Regions from separate parts of the Streptomyces sp. NPDC050548 genome, predicted to be linked through region 3. Evidence: predicted binding sites of a transcription regulator. Region 3 holds the regulator's gene; each other region holds the start of a gene.
The links. The regulator HrcA, encoded in region 3, represses chaperone genes, less so after heat shock. The targets are predictions, from matches to a motif close to TTNGCACTCNGNNNNNCNGAGTGCNAA.
Positions count from the first base shown of each region.

Region 1: a site for HrcA is predicted at 3,507-3,533, ahead of groL (chaperonin GroEL). Genes of this name have one in related genera too.
Region 2: a site for HrcA is predicted at 2,909-2,935, ahead of groES (co-chaperone GroES). Genes of this name have one in related genera too.

Region 1 is NZ_JBITGV010000001.1:1,195,917-1,202,275, reverse strand. Features, by position in the region: gene ACIBJH_RS05695 (glucosyl-3-phosphoglycerate synthase) at 1-686, opposite strand, end outside; SAM riboswitch class I at 869-1,020, shown strand; gene thrC (threonine synthase) at 1,036-2,352, shown strand; gene ACIBJH_RS05685 (MoaD/ThiS family protein) at 2,441-2,716, shown strand; gene ACIBJH_RS05680 (cold-shock protein) at 3,148-3,354, shown strand; gene groL (chaperonin GroEL) at 3,696-5,318, shown strand; gene ACIBJH_RS05670 (NADH:flavin oxidoreductase) at 5,636-6,359, shown strand, end outside.
Region 2 is NZ_JBITGV010000001.1:720,175-726,533, reverse strand. Features, by position in the region: gene ACIBJH_RS03375 (methyltransferase domain-containing protein) at 1-697, opposite strand, end outside; gene ACIBJH_RS03370 (polysaccharide deacetylase family protein) at 799-1,791, shown strand; gene ACIBJH_RS03365 (hypothetical protein) at 1,788-2,486, shown strand; gene ACIBJH_RS03360 (hypothetical protein) at 2,477-2,758, opposite strand; gene groES (co-chaperone GroES) at 3,080-3,388, shown strand; gene groL (chaperonin GroEL) at 3,513-5,138, shown strand; gene ACIBJH_RS03345 (SDR family NAD(P)-dependent oxidoreductase) at 5,235-6,008, opposite strand; gene ACIBJH_RS03340 (MOSC domain-containing protein) at 6,117-6,359, opposite strand, start outside.
Region 3 is NZ_JBITGV010000003.1:102,803-109,161, reverse strand. Features, by position in the region: gene ACIBJH_RS10555 (hypothetical protein) at 1-323, opposite strand, end outside; gene ACIBJH_RS10550 (VOC family protein) at 468-860, opposite strand; gene ACIBJH_RS10545 (16S rRNA (uracil(1498)-N(3))-methyltransferase) at 888-1,640, opposite strand; gene ACIBJH_RS10540 (nitronate monooxygenase) at 1,637-2,713, opposite strand; gene dnaJ (molecular chaperone DnaJ) at 2,848-3,984, opposite strand; gene hrcA (heat-inducible transcriptional repressor HrcA) at 3,985-5,001, opposite strand; gene ACIBJH_RS10525 (MBL fold metallo-hydrolase) at 5,174-5,893, shown strand; gene ACIBJH_RS10520 (DUF3097 domain-containing protein) at 5,928-6,359, shown strand, end outside.

The sequences.
Region 1 (6,359 bases), on a different contig from region 3:
ACCAGGTGCAGCGCGTCGACGAGCATGCCCAACTCGACGCCGTACCCGACGGGGAACGGCAGCTGTTCGAGCAGCGAGCGCCGGGCCGCGTACTCGCCGCCCAACGGCTGGACGAATCCGGCCAGTTGAGGCCAGTGCATGTTCAGCAGCGGGCGGGCCATCATCTCGGTGACACGTCCGCCCTGGCCGGCCGCGCCGCCCAGCGGGCGGTCGTACATCGCCTTGACGAGGTCGACGCCGGGGTCGGTGAGCAGCGGGCCCACGATCCCGGTGACGAAGTCGGAGGAGAACTCCTTCAGGTCCGCGTCGATGAAGCAGACGATGTCGCCGCTGGTGACCAGCAGCGAGCGCCACAGCACCTCGCCCTTGCCGGGCACGGTGGGGATGCGGGGCAGGATGTCGTCGCGGTGCACGACCCGGGCGCCCGCCGCGGCGGCCACCTCGGAGGTGCGGTCGGTGGACCCGGAGTCGACGACGACGATCTCGTCGACGAGCGGGACCTGCTGCATGAGGTCGTGACGGATGATCGCGACGATCTCACCGACCGTCGCCTCCTCGTTGAGCGCGGGCAGCACGACGGAGACCGACTGGCCCGTGCGGTGCTTCGCGGCCAGGATCTTGTGGAGCGGCCGATCGGTCAGGGACCAGGAGCGGGTGCTCAGCCAGTGCTCGACTTCCTTCAGCACGTTGCGCGGCTCCTCTGCGTTCTCTCGGCGAGGACTGGTCACAGACAGTGAGTATGTGATCCATCTCGCGGTTCGGACGGCTCACTCAACTGTCCTGGCCTTCGGTTACAGTCTTGAACAACGCTGATGACCATCGCATGTCGGGGGCCGTCGGCGAGACAATTGCATACACAACTGAACACCGCTCATCCAGAGGGGCAGAGGGATACGGCCCGTTGAAGCCCCGGCAACCCTCCAGCCGGTCTTGCCGCATGGTGACCATGCGCCGAGGCTCCCGGCTCGGGAAGGTGCCAAATCCGTCTCACGGCGAAACGCGTCGTGAGGAAGATGAGGAAAGGGCCTCGCCTCCATGGCTGCGCAGACTGTTGCAAGCACCACGAACCCCGCGAAGACGGACACGAAGTCCGCAGACGCCGTTGATCTCGGCCCCGCCACCGCGCTCTCCTGCCGCGAGTGCGGCCACCGCGTCCCGCTCGGCCCGGTCTTCGCCTGCGAGGAGTGTTTCGGCCCGCTGGAGATCGCCTACGACTTCTCGGCCTACGACACCGAAGAGCTCCGCAAGCGGATCGAAGCGGGCCCCGCGAACATCTGGCGTTACGCGCCCCTCCTGCCCGTCCCCGCCGACGTGGCGACCAAGCCGAACATCAACCCCGGCTGGACCAAGCTCGTCCAGGCCGACAACCTCGCCCGCGAACTGGGCGTCGACGCGGGCAAGTTGTTCGTGAAGGACGACTCCGGCAATCCGACGCACTCCTTCAAGGACCGCGTCGTGGCACAGGCCATCGAGGCCGCCCGCGCCTTCGACTTCACCACCCTCTCCTGCTCCTCCACCGGCAACCTCGCCGGCGCCGTCGGTGCCGCCGCCGCCCGGGCCGGCTTCCGCTCCTGCGTGTTCATCCCGCACGACCTGGAGCAGGGCAAGGTCGTCATGGCCGCGGTCTACGGCGGCGAGCTGGTCGGCATCGAGGGCAACTACGACGACGTGAACCGCTTCTGCTCCGAGCTGATCGGCGACCCGGCCGGCGAGGGCTGGGGCTTCGTCAACGTCAACCTGCGGCCGTACTACGCGGAGGGCTCCAAGACCCTGGCGTACGAGATCTGCGAGCAGCTCGGCTGGCAGCTTCCCGACCAGCTGGTCGTGCCGATCGCCTCCGGCTCGCAGCTCACGAAGATCGACAAGGGCCTGCAGGAGCTGATCAAGCTCGGTCTCGTCGAGGACAAGCCGTACAAGATCTTCGGCGCCCAGGCGGAGGGCTGCTCGCCGGTGTCCGTCGCGTACAAGGCGGGGCACGACGTCGTACGGCCGCAGAAGCCGAACACCATCGCGAAGTCCCTCGCCATCGGGAACCCCGCGGACGGGCCCTACGTGCTGGACATCGCCCGGCGTACGGGCGGTGCCGTGGAGGACGTCACCGATGAGCAGTGTGTGGACGCGATCAAGCTGCTGGCGCGCACGGAGGGGATCTTCGCGGAGACCGCCGGTGGGGTGACCGTCGGGGTGGCGAAGAAGCTGATCGAGAACGGGCTGCTGGATCCGACGTTGACCACGGTGGTGCTGAACACCGGGGACGGTCTGAAGACGTTGGACGCGGTTGCCGGTACTGGGCTCACCGCGACGATCCGGCCGAGTCTTGAGTCGTTCAGGGAGGCTGGGCTCGCGTCCTAGCGTCGTTGTTCGTCTGCGGGCCGGTGGGGGCTGGTCGCGCAGTTCCCCGCGCCCCTAAAGGCCCCCACCTGACCGGAGGTTGAAAGTCATGAGCGTGACCGTTCGCATCCCCACCATCCTGCGCACCTACACCGGCGGCAAGGCAGAGGTCGCCGCCGAAGGCGCCACCCTCGCCGAGGTCATCAGTGACCTGGAGAAGAACCACACCGGGATCTCCGCCCGGGTCCTCGACGACCAGGGGAAGCTGCGTCGGTTCGTCAACGTGTACGTCAACGACGACGACGTGCGGTTCGAGCAGGGGCTGGAGACGGCGACTCCGGACGGGGCCGGCGTCTCGATCATCCCGGCCGTTGCCGGAGGCTGATCGTTACCCTGGGTAATGCCGATTACCGAGAGTTCATCGAATTGCCCCCTCCGCTGGAGAAGCGGAGGGGGCAATTCTCTATGGTTGAGCGGGGTACAGTTGGGGAACGCGCTCCACTCGGCATGCCGAACGCATATGAGTACCGGCTCCGCGTGCGATGAGAAGCAGCCAAAGTGTGCAGGTCTTTTGCGCCTTATGTGCCCTTTATCCGGCCCGACTTGCCCTGAAGTCGGACGAATTATCCGTAAATTCCCGACCGGTCCTGCCCGGAATTCTCGTCGGATTGACCTGTTGCAGACGGCAGTTGGACGGATACATTCGGCCGCGGTCGACGCGTTCCGGCGCACGCCCCCAATCCTGTGGGGGGTGAGGTCTGACCCGGATCCGCGAAGTGCGGATCCGTGCAAGGGCCAGTAATAGGGGAGTTAGGCATGGCTCAGGGCACCGTCAAATGGTTCAACGCGGAGAAGGGGTACGGCTTCATCGCGGTCGACGGTGGTGCGGATGTTTTCGTCCACTACAGCGCGATTCAGATGGACGGCTACCGCACCCTGGAAGAGGGTCAGCGGGTCGATTTCGAGATCTCGCAGGGTCAGAAGGGGCCGCAGGCGGACATGGTCCGGCTCGCGACCGGCTGAAGCACGCGCCGACGAACAGCAGCGACGTTCTTCGTTCTTCATCGAAGGGCTCGTACTCCTGGGGGGTCACCTCCTGGGGTACGGGCCCTTCGGCATGCCCGGGACCGGGGGCCGGAGCAGGGGCCGGAGCGGGTGTCAGAACCTGGGAGCCGCTTGCACTCGACCATGCCGAGTGCTAATCATTGGCGTTAGCACTCTGAAGGTGAGAGTGATAACGAAGGATCGGGTCGGTGAGGCCCGCAGGCCAGGTGGCGCAAGGAGCCACGGGGCAGGCGAGCCGTCCGTCGCGGGCGCCAGCGCGGTCCGGAGCAATCCACCCCAGTCCGGGAGGACCACTTCACATGGCCAAGATCATCGCGTTCGACGAGGAGGCGCGGCGAGGCCTTGAGCGCGGCATGAACCAGCTCGCCGACGCCGTCAAGGTCACCCTCGGCCCCAAGGGCCGCAACGTCGTCCTTGAGAAGAAGTGGGGCGCCCCCACGATCACCAACGATGGTGTCTCCATCGCCAAGGAGATCGAGCTGGAGGACCCGTACGAGAAGATCGGCGCCGAGCTGGTCAAGGAAGTCGCCAAGAAGACGGACGACGTCGCCGGTGACGGTACGACCACCGCGACCGTCCTCGCCCAGGCCCTCGTCAAGGAAGGCCTCCGCAACGTAGCCGCGGGCGCCAACCCGATGGCCCTCAAGCGCGGTATCGAGAAGGCCGTCGAGGCCGTCTCCGGTGCCCTCCTTGAGCAGGCCAAGGACGTCGAGACCAAGGAGCAGATCGCCTCCACGGCCTCCATCTCCGCCGCCGACACCCAGATCGGCGAGCTCATCGCCGAGGCGATGGACAAGGTCGGCAAGGAAGGCGTCATCACCGTCGAGGAGTCGCAGACCTTCGGTCTTGAGCTGGAGCTCACCGAGGGCATGCGCTTCGACAAGGGCTACATCTCGGCGTACTTCGCGACCGACATGGAGCGTATGGAGGCCGTCCTCGACGACCCGTACATCCTGATCGCCAACTCCAAGATCGCCAACGTCAAGGACCTGCTCCCGCTCCTGGAGAAGGTCATGCAGTCGGGCAAGCCGCTGCTGATCATCGCCGAGGACGTCGAGGGCGAGGCCCTGTCCACGCTGGTCGTCAACAAGATCCGCGGCACCTTCAAGTCCGTCGCCGTCAAGGCCCCGGGCTTCGGCGACCGCCGCAAGGCGATGCTGCAGGACATCGGCATCCTGACCGGCGGTGAGGTCATCTCCGAGGAGGTCGGCCTCAAGCTGGAGAACGCGACCGTGGACCTCCTCGGCCGCGCCCGCAAGGTCGTCATCACCAAGGACGAGACCACCATCGTCGACGGCTCCGGCTCCGCCGACCAGGTCGCCGGCCGGGTCAACCAGATCCGCGCCGAGATCGAGAACAGCGACTCGGACTACGACCGCGAGAAGCTCCAGGAGCGCCTGGCCAAGCTCGCGGGTGGCGTCGCCGTCATCAAGGCGGGCGCGGCCACCGAGGTCGAGCTCAAGGAGCGCAAGCACCGCATCGAGGACGCCGTTCGCAACGCGAAGGCGGCCGTCGAGGAGGGCATCGTCGCCGGTGGCGGCGTCGCGCTCATCCAGGCCGGTCACGTCTTCGAGAAGCTGGAGCTCGAAGGCGACGAGGCCACCGGTGCCGCGATCGTGAAGCTGGCCCTTGAGGCCCCGCTGAAGCAGATCGCCGTCAACGCCGGCCTTGAGGGCGGCGTCGTGGTGGAGAAGGTCCGCAACCTCACCCCGGGTCACGGCCTCAACGCCGCGACCGGCGAGTACGTGGACCTCATCGCCGAGGGCATCATCGACCCGGCGAAGGTCACGCGCTCCGCGCTGCAGAACGCGGCCTCCATCGCCGCGCTCTTCCTCACCACCGAGGCCGTCATCGCCGACAAGCCGGAGAAGGCGTCCGCGCCGGCCGGCGGCGGCATGCCGGGCGGTGACATGGACTTCTGATCGACCCCTTCCGGTTGATCAACGGTCTTACCGAGGGCGGTACTTCCTGCTTCTGGCGGGGGGTACCGCCCTCGGGCGTGTCCTGGCCGTGGGGATACACCAGCCCGTGGCCGCCCAAGAGTTCGCAGCCCGTACCTCGGGCCTTCTGGCCCCGGACTGTGATCCCGGCGGAGCCCGGCGTGTCCGGGATCACAGGCTGTCGCGTGAAGCGGGTGGAATGACGGACTTGGCTCGGAGGTTGTCGTTGACGCATGATCGATGCATACGCACATACCGTCCGGTACCCAGTGCCTTGTAGTTCCGAGGAGCCCCCACACGTGTCTACGTCCGCCCCCGCCTCCCGAGCGGCCGAAGTGCTCGCCCGTCCGATCGTCCTCAACGGCCTGACCGTCCCGAACCGGATCGTGATGGCGCCGATGACCCGGCAGTTCTCGCCGGGCGGCATTCCCGGTGAGGACGTGGTCGGGTACTACTCCCGCCGGGCCGCCGCGGGCGTCGGTCTGATCGTCACCGAGGGCACGTACGTCGGCCACGACTCCGCCGGGCAGAGCGACCGCGTCCCGCGCTTCCACGGCGCGGAGCAGCTCGCGGGCTGGGCGAAGGTCGCCGAGGGCGTGCACGCGGCGGGCGGCACGATCGTGCCGCAACTGTGGCACATCGGCATGGTCCGCGAGCAGGGCCAGCCGCCGTACGCGGACGCCCCCGCGGTCGGCCCGTCCGGGCTGCGCATCGGCAGCGACGACGTCACCGGTACGGCCATGACGCAGCGGGACCTGGACGACGTCATCGGCGCCTTCGCCGAGGCCGCCGCAGCCGCCGAGCGCATCGGCTTCGACGGCGTCGAGCTGCACGGCGCCCACGGCTACCTCATCGACCAGTTCCTGTACTCGGGCACCAACCGTCGTACGGACGCCTACGGCGGTGACCCGGTCGCCCGTACCAAGTTCGCGGCGGAGATCGTGGCGGCCGTACGGGAGACGGTCTCGCCGGAGTTCCCGATCATCTTCCGTTTCTCGCAGTGGAAGCAGGACGTCTACGGGG
Region 2 (6,359 bases), on a different contig from region 3:
ACTCCGCCTCGGCCGTCTCCGGGATCGCCTCGTGCGGCACCCCGGGTGCGATCTTCAGCGCGGCGAGCGGGGCCGTCGTAGCGGCGGCGACGGCCCAGGAGAGCGGGGGCGAGTACGCCTCGGGGTCGAAGATGCGGCCCCGGCCGCCGCGTCGCGCGGGGTCGACGAACACGGCGTCGTACGCGGACGTGTCCACGTCCGTGACGTCCGCCTCCCGTACCTCGATCAGGTCGGCCAGGCCCAGTGCCTCCGCGTTCGCGCGCGCCACGGCGGCCGTCAGCGGGTCGCGGTCCACGGCCAGTACCCGCACTCCCGCCCGCGCCAGCGCGATCGCGTCGCCGCCGATTCCGCAGCACAGGTCGGCGACGGAGGTCACGCCCAGTTCGCGCAGCCGCCCGGCGCGGTAGGTGGCGACCGTGGAACGGGTGGACTGTTCGAAGCCGTTCGGGGTGAAGAACATCCGGTCGGCGTCCTCGGGCGTGAACTTCGCCGCCGCCGCCCGTTGCCGCAGCCGGGCCTGGCCGAGGGCCGCCGAGACGAGGTCGGCGGGGTGCTCGCGGCGCAGCCGGGTCGCGACGGCGAGTTCCTTGGCCGGGTCGGTGCCGCGGACCTCGTCGAGGAGGGCACGGCCCTCGGGGGTGAGCAGGGCGGCGAAGGCGAGCACGGGGTCGTGCACCGGGGCATGGGGGTCGTTCACCGGGACATTGTGGGCCAGTCGGTGGACGGTGTGCCTCCGGTGGCGGTGTGTTGGCGGTGTCGGCGCGGGATCGGGGCCGGGACCTGAAAAGATCCGACCCCATGCGAGTAGTCGTACAAAATGACATCAATCGGACGTGTGAGCGCACGGAGGGCCGGGGGAGTCGCCGGGGGAGCCGGGGGTGGAAGCCGGGCGTCCGTGGCGCGCTGGCCGCCCTCGCACTCGCCGCCCTCGCCTCCGGCTGCGGCCGGTCCGGCTCCGGCCCGACCGCGCACCCGGCGCACCCGGCACCTCCCGCGCACGGCGCGCAGCCCCTGCACGCGCCCCCGGCCCGCGCGCTCGACTCCTACGCCACCAGGCTGCGCGCCGCCTACGCCGCCCGGGTCGCCGCCGCGAAGCGCTGGGGACTGGCGAAGGTGCCGCTCCAGGCCCTGCCGGCCCCCGCACACAAGCCGGAGATCACCGCGCGCAAGGGCTTCGAGGTGGACGACCAGGAGGAGCTGAACCTCCCGCCGGTCTTCACGACGATCCCCACCAAGCAGAAGATCGTCTTCCTCACGATCGACGACGGCGAGAACAAGGACCCCGCGTTCCTGCGGATGATGGACGACCTGAAGATCCCGTACACGGCCTTCCTCAGCAACTACCTGGTCAAGGACGACTACGGCTACTTCAGGAAGATGCAGGCCCAGGGGCACACGATCAACAACCACACCCTCACGCACCCCTACCTGCCGGGCCTGTCCTACGCCGAGCAGAAGCGCGAGATCTGCGGCATGCAGGACATCGTGAAGAAGCAGTTCGGCAAGGCCCCGACCGTGTTCCGGCCGCCGTACGGGAACTACAACCACGACACCCTCGTCGCCGCCAAGTCCTGCGGCATCAAGTACGCCCCGATCTGGGACGAGGAGGTCTTCGTCGACCACTGGGAGTACCGCGAGGACGACCAGCAGCTGCACCCCGGCGACATCGTCCTGACCCACTTCCGGGGCCGTGCGGACTGGAAGGGCACGATGGTCGACGACATGCGCCGCTTCCTCGGCAAGGTCACGGCCGAGGGCTACGCGGTGGCCCGCCTTGAGGACTACCTGTGAGGTTCCGGGCACCGGTGGCCGTCGCCCTGGCGGCCACTCTCCTCACCGGCTGCGCCCAGTCCGTCGACCCCATCGAACGGCTCGGCAAGAAGGCCGCCCAGCGCGTGCGCCCGCACGGCCCGGCCCCCGAACAGCCGTACCGCCACTGGGGTTTGACGGCCCCTCTGGCCCCCGCCCCGAAACCGTCCCCCGGACCCCCAGCCCGCTCGGCGGGCCCCGGCCTCCCGCCCGTCGTGGACCACATCCGCACCCGCGACAGGGTCGTCTTCCTGACCTACGACCACGAGGCGAGCGCCCGCCGGGACCCGAACTTCACCGACATGGTCCGCGAACTGCGCCTGCCCGTCACCGAGTTCGGCACCGCCCAGGGCCGCCGCCCCGTCGCGGGCCTGCCCTACGACGCCCAACGCACCGAGATCTGCGGCCACTTGGCCCGTCCCCGGCCCCGGCTGCTCCGGCCCCCCGACGGCACGTACGACACCACCACCCGCCGGGCCGCCGCCGACTGCGGCATCTCCGCACTGGTCCTCTGGCGCGCTTCCACGACAACCGGAACCCTCACCTACGCCCGCGGCGCCCACCGCCTCACCCCCGGTGACATCGTCCGCATCACCCCGACCGACACAACGGTCAGACTGCTCCGGGGGATCCAGGAGCGGGGCCTGACGGTGGGCCGCCTGGAGGACTACCTCTGAGGACCGCCCATGAGGGACAGGAACTGGCCAAGGCTCCCCAGCAGCACACCGACCGCCAGCACCTGCGCCGCTGCGCTGATCCGATACCCGCGCCGGAAGAGGACGACGGCCGTCACGAGGGCCGCGGCCACCAGCACCCCCAGCCATGCCGTCGCCACCCAGCCGGGCGCCATCAGCAGCACCATCAGAGCCGACCCGAAGCCGAAGACGAACTCGGCGGGCACCAGGACGGCCGCCGCGCAACCGTCGGTGCCGAGGGAGGGGCGAGGCATACCAGGACGCTAGCAGCGGGTGCCGAACAGCCCGGCCGGCGTTTGAGGACGAGGCCGTCCAGGCCGAAGCGGGGGTCTGGGGGCGCAGCCCCCGGAGGACGGCAACCACAGCCGACGGTCGCCAAAAAATCCGGTCAAGCGCCGCAGGCATTGGCACTCCGCTTGACCGAGTGCTAATCGCAGTCATAGTCTCAGACCTGGCACTCCCCCCTGGAGAGTGCCAATAGCGACGGGCAGGTCCGGCACCCGCGACGACGGATCCACCTGGTCGCCACCTCAGACAGTTAACCCCGTGAGATCTCCGAAGGGGGAGGTCGGATCGTGACGACCACCAGCTCCAAGGTTGCCATCAAGCCGCTTGAGGACCGCATTGTGGTCCAGCCGCTCGACGCCGAGCAGACCACGGCCTCTGGCCTGGTCATCCCGGACACGGCCAAGGAGAAGCCCCAGGAGGGCGTCGTCCTGGCCGTTGGCCCGGGCCGCTTCGAGAACGGCGAGCGCCTGCCGCTCGACGTCAAGACCGGCGACATCGTGCTGTACAGCAAGTACGGCGGCACCGAAGTGAAGTACAGCGGCGAGGAATACCTCGTCCTCTCGGCCCGCGACGTACTCGCGATCATCGAGAAGTAATTCGCTTCACCGCAAGCACATTCAGTATGTGAGCTGCGCCCCTGGCCCCCGCGACCTTATGAAGCCGGGCGTCAGGGGCGTGGTTCGTTTCACCCACGTTTTCCGAGAGGGCTGAACCGCTCCCATGGCGAAGATCCTGAAGTTCGACGAGGACGCCCGTCGCGCCCTTGAGCGCGGCGTCAACAAGCTTGCCGACACGGTGAAGGTGACGATCGGCCCCAAGGGCCGCAACGTCGTCATCGACAAGAAGTTCGGCGCCCCCACCATCACCAACGACGGTGTCACCATCGCCCGCGAGGTCGAGCTGGACGACCCGTACGAGAACCTCGGTGCCCAGCTGGTGAAGGAGGTGGCGACCAAGACCAACGACATCGCGGGTGACGGCACCACCACCGCCACCGTGCTCGCCCAGGCGCTCGTACGCGAGGGCCTGCGCAACGTCGCCGCCGGCGCCTCCCCGGCCTCCCTGAAGAAGGGCATCGACGCCGCCGTCAAGGCCATCTCCGACGAGCTGCTCGCCACCGCGCGGCCCATCGACGACAAGGCCGACATCGCGGCCGTCGCCGGTCTGTCCGCGCAGGACAGCCAGGTCGGCGAGCTCATCGCCGAGGCGATGGACAAGGTCGGCAAGGACGGTGTCATCACCGTCGAGGAGTCCAACACCTTCGGTCTGGAGCTGGACTTCACCGAGGGCATGGCCTTCGACAAGGGCTACCTGTCGCCGTACTTCGTGACGGACCAGGAGCGGATGGAAGCGGTCCTGGAGGACCCGTACATCCTCATCCACCAGGGCAAGATCAGCTCCATCCAGGACCTGCTGCCGCTGCTGGAGAAGGTCATCCAGGCCAACGCCTCCAAGCCGCTGCTGATCATCGCCGAGGACGTCGAGGGCGAGGCCCTGTCGACCCTGGTCGTGAACAAGATCCGCGGCACGTTCAACGCCGTCGCGGTCAAGGCCCCCGGCTTCGGCGACCGCCGCAAGGCGATGCTCGGCGACCTCGCCACCCTCACCGGCGGTCAGGTCATCGCCGAGGAGGTCGGCCTCAAGCTCGACCAGGTCGGCCTGGACGTGCTGGGCTCCGCCCGTCGCGTGACGGTCACCAAGGACGACACCACCGTCGTCGACGGTGCCGGTGACGCCTCCGAGGTCGCGGGCCGCGTCAACCAGATCAAGGCCGAGATCGAGAACACCGACTCCGACTGGGACCGCGAGAAGCTCCAGGAGCGCCTCGCGAAGCTGGCCGGCGGCGTGTGCGTGATCAAGGTCGGCGCCGCCACCGAGGTGGAGCTGAAGGAGAAGAAGCACCGTCTGGAGGACGCCATCTCCGCGACCCGCGCCGCGGTCGAGGAGGGCATCGTCTCCGGTGGTGGCTCCGCTCTGGTCCACGCCGCCAAGGTCCTTGAGGGCAACCTCGGCAAGACCGGCGACGAGGCCACCGGTGTCGCGGTCGTGCGCCGCGCGGTCGTCGAGCCGCTGCGCTGGATCGCCGAGAACGCCGGCCTTGAGGGCTACGTCATCACCTCCAAGGTCGCCGACCTGGAGCCCGGCCAGGGCTTCAACGCCGCGACCGGCGAGTACGGCGACCTGGTCAAGGCCGGTGTCATCGACCCGGTCAAGGTCACCCGCTCCGCCCTGGAGAACGCCGCCTCCATCGCCTCCCTGCTTCTCACGACCGAGACCCTGGTCGTCGAGAAGAAGGAAGAGGAGGAGCCGGCCGCCGGTGGTCACGGCCACGGCCACTCCCACTGACGCGAGTCGGTGAACCCGTAGTACACCGAAGGCCCGGCGCCCCTCTGGGGGAGCCGGGCCTTCGTGTCGCCGTCACCGTCAGCGCGGCGGCTGCCGTCACTGCGGCCCGTACTTCCGCCCGGTCTTCGACGTGATCCCGCCGAGCACCGCCTGCGGAGTGATCTTCACCAGGCCCATCAGCGCCTTGTAGCGCGGGTCGGGGATCGACAGCGACTTGCCGCGCGCCAGATCCGCGAGCGCCGCCGCGACCAGCTTGTCCGCGTCCAGCCACATCCAGTTCGGGATGTTGTCCGTGCCCATCCCGGCCCGCTCGTGGAACTCGGTCCGCACGAACCCGGGCGCCAGCGCCATCAGCCGTACGCCGGTCCCGGCCAGGTCCTTCGCGGCCCCCTGCGTGAACTGCACCACCCACGCCTTCGACGCGCCGTACGTCCCGCGCGGCACGAAGGCCGCCACCGACGCCACGTTGACGACCCCGCCGCGCCCGCGCTCCCGCATCCCCTCGGTCGCCGCGCTGGTCAGCCGAAGCACCGCCTCGCAGTGCACCTTGAGCATCTTCAGCTCGTCCGCCATCGGTACGTCGAGGTAGCGGCCCTTGTTGCCGAAGCCCGCGTTGTTGACCAGCAGGTCGACCGGGTTCTTGCGGTCCGCGAGCCGGGCGGCCACCGTCTCGATGCCCTCGTCCGTGGCGAGGTCGGCGGTCAGCACCTCCGCCTCGATGCCGTGCCGATCGTGCAGTTCGGTGGCCTGCTCGCCGAGCCGTGCGGTGTTCCGCGCGACCAGCACGAGGTTGTGTCCGTCCGCCGCGAGCCGCCGCGCGAAGGCGGCACCGATCCCCGCGGTCGATCCCGTAATCAATGCCGTTGTCATGGCGCAAGATTAGTGACCCGGGGCGACCGGGCCAGATCTCTGCACAGGCCCTCCCGATCCGTGACGAACACGTGTCGAACAAGGCGTCGAACAGGCCGTGGCAGCAGGTCAGCCCGCGTGCTCCGCGACATATTTCCGGGCCTGCGCGAGGGACTCCGGATGCAGCGTCTCGCCCGCCGGAAGCAGCCGCGGCAGCAGCGAGCGCTCGGTCGTCACGGCCCGGAACTGCAGGGCCACCGTCACCTCGTGGTCGGGCCGGTGCACGACCTCGATCGCGTCCCCGGCCCGGATCTCACCGGGTTCGATCACCCGCAGATAGGCCCCCGGCGCACCCTTCTGGGTGAACCGCTT
Region 3 (6,359 bases):
ACCAGGTCGCCGCGCACACAGGCGCCGTCGACGGCCCGGGTGACCTTGCCGGTGACGGTGATGTCCCGGTTGTCGTTCGTCTGCCCCTGGCAGTCCACGGAGACGACGGTGGACTCGGTCGGCGAGGGCGTCTTCCCGGGCGTGTAGGCCTTGTTGCCGCTGCCGTAGTTGCCCGTGCAGGTCAGATAGCGGACGCTCACATGGTCCCGCTTGAGCTCCGCGGTCGCCGTCTTGTCGGTGGTGTACGCGACGGTCGCCGCGCTGAGATCACCGGGCTGACACGCGACGACCCCGCCCACGGACACCATCGCGAGCCCCGCCACGGCGGCCACCCGCCGTCCGCGGGGCCGACGCCAGTTCTGCCTCAACGCCCCCATGGACGGCAGCCTGCCACCGTCGGGGCGCACACGGAAGAGCGCATACGGCCACCCGTGCGCCCGGGGCGCAGCCACCCGGCGCACAACGGGTCAGCCCCGGAGCAGCAGCCACTCCTGAAGCTCCACCACATTGCCCTCGGGGTCCTTGAGATGCGCGACCCGCATCCGGTCCGTCATCGGCGCGGGGCCGTGCAGCAACACGGCACCCCGGTCGGCGATCTGCGCGCAGTACGTGTCCAGGTCGTCGACCCGCAGCACCACCAGTGAGCGGTGCCCGGTCACCAACTCCCCCAGTTCACCGAGGACTTGGGCCATCATCGCCCGGTCCTGCAACGCGATCCCGGCCGACCCGACCGCCGGGCTGAACTTCTCGTACGGCCCCTCGGTCGCCCCCGACTGCGGCTTCAGGCCGAGGACTTCGGCGTAGAAGCGGTAGCAGGCGGCGAAGTCGGTGACGAGCAGCCTCACTTGGGCGAGTTCCACGGTGGTCTCCCCTGTGGTTCCTGTGGTTCAGGACCAGCGTCCGGTGCGTCCCAGGAGCAGGGCCGTGGCCGCTGTCCCGGCGGTCGATGTGCGCAGCACGCTGCGCCCGAGCCGGTAGGCCTTCGCCCCGGCCTCCTCGAAGAGGGCCAACTCCTCGGGCGAGACGCCGCCTTCGGGGCCCACGACCAGCACGATCTCGCCCTCGGTGGGGAGTTCGGCGGTGGCGAGGGGTTCGCTGCCGTAGTCGCGGTCCTCGTGGAGCACGGCGGCGAAGTCGGCTTTGGCGAGAAGTGCGGCAACCTGTTTGCTCGTTGCCGCGTCCGCGACCTCCGGGAAGCGCAGCCGGCGGGACTGCTTTCCGGCCTCGCGGGCGGTGGCCCGCCACTTCGTGAGGGCCTTCAGGCCGCGCTCTCCCTTCCACTGCGTGATGCAACGGGCGGCCGCCCAGGGGACGATGGCGTCGACGCCGGTCTCGGTCATCGTCTCCACGGCCAGTTCACCGCGGTCGCCCTTGGGGAGGGCCTGGACGACGGTGATGCGGGGGCTGGGCTCCGACTCGACGGGGAACGCGTGGAGTTCGACGAACAGCCGGTCCTTGCCCTCGACCCTGAGGACCTCACCGGCGGCGCCCCGGCCCTGTCCGTCCGTGAGCACGACGTCCTCGCCGGGCTGCAGCCGTCGTACGGAAACGGCGTGCCGTCCCTCGGGGCCGTCCACCTCGGCGACGGAGCCGGGGCCCACGCCCGCCAGGGACTCGACCACGAACACCGGCGCCGTCATCGGAGCTCCCCCCCGGCGGACAACGCTGTCCGGGCGGAGGTCAGTTCGGCGACCAGGACCTCGACCAGCTGGCCGGCGGGCAGCTCGCGGGCCATGCGGTGGCCCTGTCCTGCCCACAGCGCCATGCCCTGCGCGTCGCCGGCCGCGGCGGCCTGCTTGCGCAGCGGGGAGGTCAGGTGGTGGACCTCGGGGTACGCGGCGGGGGCGTACGGGCCGTGCTCGCGCATGAAGCGGTTGACCAGGCCGCGGGCCGGGCGTCCGGAGAACGCGCGGGTCAACTCGGTACGCGTGAAAAGGGGGTTGGTGAGTGCCTGCTTGTGCACGGCGTTCGCCGCGGACTCGGGGGTGGCGAGGAACGCCGTGCCGAGCTGGGCCGCGCTCGCGCCCGCCGCGAGGGCGGCGGCGATCTGGCTGCCGCGCATCAGACCACCGGCGGCGACGATCGGGAGGCTCACGGTCTCGCGGATCTGGGCGACCAGGGAGAGCAGGCCGATGCCGGAGCCGTCGTTCTCCGGGAGGTCGCGGTGGGTGCCCTGGTGGCCGCCGGCCTCGACGCCCTGCGCGATCACCGCGTCGGCACCGGCCCGCTCCACGGCGAGGGCCTCCTCGGCGGTGGTGGCGGTGACGAGGGTGAAGGTGCCGGCCCGGCGCAGCGAGTCCAGCACCTCACGGGTGGGGACGCCGAAGTGGAAGGAGGCGAAGGACACCGGGTTGTCGAGCAGCACGGACAGCTTCGCGTCGTAGCCGTCCTCGCGGCCGCTGTCCGGATCGCCGAGTTCCGTGTCGTACCAGGCGGCCTCGCCGGCCAGCTGGTGGGCGTAGACGTCGACCGCCGCCTTGTCCGCGTACTCCGGCTGCGGCATGAAGAGGTTCACGCCGAAGGGGCGGGACGTCAGGCTCCGCAGCTGCTTGATCTCCTGGTACATACCGTCGGCGGTCTTGTACCCGGCGGCGAGGAACCCCAGCCCGCCGGCCTCGGACACGGCCGCGGCGAGCAGCGGGACGGAGACACCGCCCGCCATCGGGGCCTGCACGATCGGATGAGGGAAGAGATCGGTCAGTGCGGAGGACATGACGGCATGTTGTCACGTCCTCCGAACAAGTCCGAATCCGGCCTTCCGCCCGGCATAGGCCAGATGCATGCCCTGTTCGGGGCGCGCTGGGTGCCGGGGCGGAGACCGATTCGACGACCTATTCGACGATCGGTTCAGCGACCGTTGAAGGCGTCCTTCAGCCGGGAGAACAGGCCCTGCTGCCCGGGCTGGAACGTCCCCATGGGGCGCTCCTCGCCGCGCAGTTTCGCCAGTTCCCGGAGCAGGCGTTCCTGCTCCACGTCGAGCTTGGTCGGGGTGGTGACCTCGACGTGCACGATGAGATCGCCCCGGCCGCCGCCGCGCAGATGCGTGATGCCTCTGCCGTGCAGCGGGATCGACTGGCCGGACTGGGTGCCCGGGCGGATGTCGACCTCCTCCATGCCGTCCAGCGTCTCCAACGGCACCTTCGTGCCCAGGGACGCGGCGGTCATGGGGAGCGTGACCGTGCAGTGCAGGTCGTCGCCGCGGCGCTGGAACATCGCGTGCGGCAGCTCGTGGATCTCGACGTACAGGTCACCGGCGGGGCCGCCGCCGGGGCCGACCTCGCCCTCGCCCGCGAGCTGGATCCGCGTGCCGTTGTCCACACCGGCCGGGATCTTCACCGTGAGGGTGCGCCGCGAGCGGACGCGGCCGTCGCCGGCGCACTCCGGGCACGGCGTCGGCACGACGGTGCCGAAGCCCTGGCACTGCGGGCAGGGGCGGGACGTCATGACCTGGCCCAGGAAGGACCGGGTCACCTGCGACACCTCACCGCGACCGCGGCACATGTCGCAGGTCTGCGCGGAGGTGCCGGGGGCGGCGCCCTCGCCGTTGCACGTGTTGCAGACGACGGCCGTGTCGACCTGGATGTCCTTCGTGGTGCCGAAGGCCGCCTCGTCCAGCTCGATCTCCAGCCGGATCATGGCGTCCTGGCCGCGGCGGGTGCGCGAGCGCGGCCCGCGCTGCGACGCCGTACCGAAGAACGCGTCCATGATGTCCGAGAAGTTCCCGAAGCCGCCCGCGCCGAAGCCGCCGGCTCCGCCGCCGCCCGCCTGCGAGAGGGGGTCGCCGCCGAGGTCGTAGACCTGCTTCTTCTGCGGGTCCGAGAGCACCTCGTAGGCGGCGTTGATCTCCTTGAACCGCTCCTGGGTCTTCGGGTCCGGATTCACGTCCGGGTGCAGCTCGCGCGCGAGCCGGCGGAAGGCCTTCTTGATCTCATCCTGCGACGCGTCGCGACGCACGCCGAGAACGGCGTAGTAGTCCGTGGCCACTTAGGACTCCGCCAGGATCTGTCCGACGTACCGTGCCACTGCGCGTACCGCTCCCATCGTTCCCGGGTAATCCATGCGGGTCGGTCCGACCACGCCGAGCTTGGCGACTGCCTCGCCGCCCGAACCGTAGCCGACCGACACCACGGAAGTGGAGTTGAGTCCCTCGTAGGCGTTCTCGTGACCGATCCGTACGGTCATGCCCGAATCCCCCGCCTCACCAAGCAACTTGAGGAGGACGACCTGCTCCTCCAGGGCTTCCAGGATGGGGCGGATGGTGAGGGGAAAGTCATGTCCGAAGCGGGTGAGATTGGCGGTGCCGCCGATCATCAGCCGCTCCTCGGTCTCCTCGACGAGGGTCTCCAGGAGGGTGGAGAGCACCGTCGCGACCGTGCCGCGGTCCTCGTTCTCGAAGGCGTCCGGCAGGTCCTGCACGAGCTGCGGCACGTCCGTGAAGCGGCGGCCGGCGATCCGGCTGTTGAGCCGCGCGCGTAGATCCGCGAGCGAGGACTCCCCGAAGGGGGCCGGGCAGTCCACCATGCGCTGCTCGACCCGCCCGGTGTCGGTGATCAGCACGAGCATCACGCGCGCGGGGGCCAGCGACAGCAGCTCCACGTGGCGGACGGTCGAGCGGGTCAGCGAGGGGTACTGGACGACGGCGACCTGCCGGGTGAGCTGCGCGAGCAGCCGGACCGTACGGCCCACGACGTCGTCGAGGTCGACCGCGCCGTCGAGGAAGTTCTGGATGGCCTTGCGCTCGGGGCCGGTCATCGGCTTGACGCCGGCGAGCTTGTCGACGAAGAGCCGATAGCCCTTGTCGGTCGGAATCCGCCCGGCACTCGTGTGCGGCTGGGCGATGTACCCCTCGTCCTCCAGGGCCGCCATGTCGTTGCGCACGGTCGCCGGGGACACTCCGAGGCTGTGCCGCTCGGTGAGCGCCTTGGAGCCCACCGGCTCCTCGGTGCCCACGTAGTCCTGGACGATGGCGCGCAGCACCTGAAGCCTGCGTTCGCTGAGCATCGCGCACACCTCCAGTTCTGGTCGCCGTTTTGTTGCCGGGCTGCCCTTTCCTGGCACTCTGTGCGCGTGAGTGCCAGCGTTCCCCGGCCCAGTGTACGGCCGTGAGGTACACCCCGGGCAAGGCCGGTCCCGCGATGTCAATCCCTGGTGCCCTCACCGTTAGCGTCGCCGTATGACGGTGACTTGGGAAGAGGCGGGGTGGGAGCGGCTGGCCGCCGGGGTGGGGCGGTGCCGGCTGCCTGGCTGGGACTGCACGGTGGGGCTGGTCGTCGGGGGCGGCTCGGCGCTCATGATCGACGCCGGGTCGAGTGTGGCGGAGGGCGCGCGGTTGCGTACGGCGGCGCAGGCGCTCGCCGGGCGCCGTGTGACCCATCTCGCGCTCACCCACGCCCATTTCGACCATGTCTTCGGAGCGTCGGTCTTTGCCGGGGCGACGGTTCTCGTGGCCGGGGGCCTGAGCGAGGTGTTCGAGGGCGGTGGTGAGGAGTTGCGGGCCGACGCGGTGCGCAACGGCCTGGATCCGCGGGCGGCGGAGAACGCGGCGGACATCCTCGTGTGCCCCCGTGAATACGTGTGGGGCCCCACGGTGCTCGACATGGACGGCGGCCCGGAGGTCCAGCTGCTGGCGACGCGGGGACACACCGCCCACGACCTCGCGGTCCTCGTCCCCGGCTCCCCGCCGGTCGTGTTCTGCGGCGACCTGGTCGAGGAGTCCGGCGAACCCCAGGCGGGCCCGGACGCCGTACCGGCGCACTGGCCGGCCGCGCTGGACCGGCTCCTCTCCCTCGGCGGCGAGGACGCGCTGTACGTGCCCGGTCACGGAGCGGTGGTGGACGCGGGGTTCGTGCGGGCCCAACGGGACGCGTTGGCGACCCGTTTCGGCGTGTCGTGAAACCGGGCGGGCCGGTTCTCCTATCGTCATCCGAATGCGCCAGTACTCCGCCGACCTGACCCCACCGTGGAAGAAGCCGAAGCCGGTACCCGAGGTCCCGGCGGACCCCGGCCTGGTGGTCGAGGAGCCGGGCACCGGTTTCTGCGGCGCGGTGATCCGCTGCGAGGCCGGCACGGTCACCCTGGAGGACCGCTTCGGCAAGCACCGGGTGTTCCCGATGGAGCCGAGGGGCTTCCTGCTGGAGGGCAGGGTGGTGACCCTGGTCAGGCCTGTGTCGAGTCCGCTACGGCCCACCCGTACGGCGTCCGGTTCGGTCGCCGTTCCCGGTGCACGCGCGCGCGTGGCCCGCGCCGGGCGGATCTACGTCGAGGGGCGGCACGACGCGGAACTGGTCGAGCGGGTGTGGGGCGACGACCTGCGCATCGAGGGTGTGGTGGTCGAGTACCTGGAGGGCGTCGACGACCTG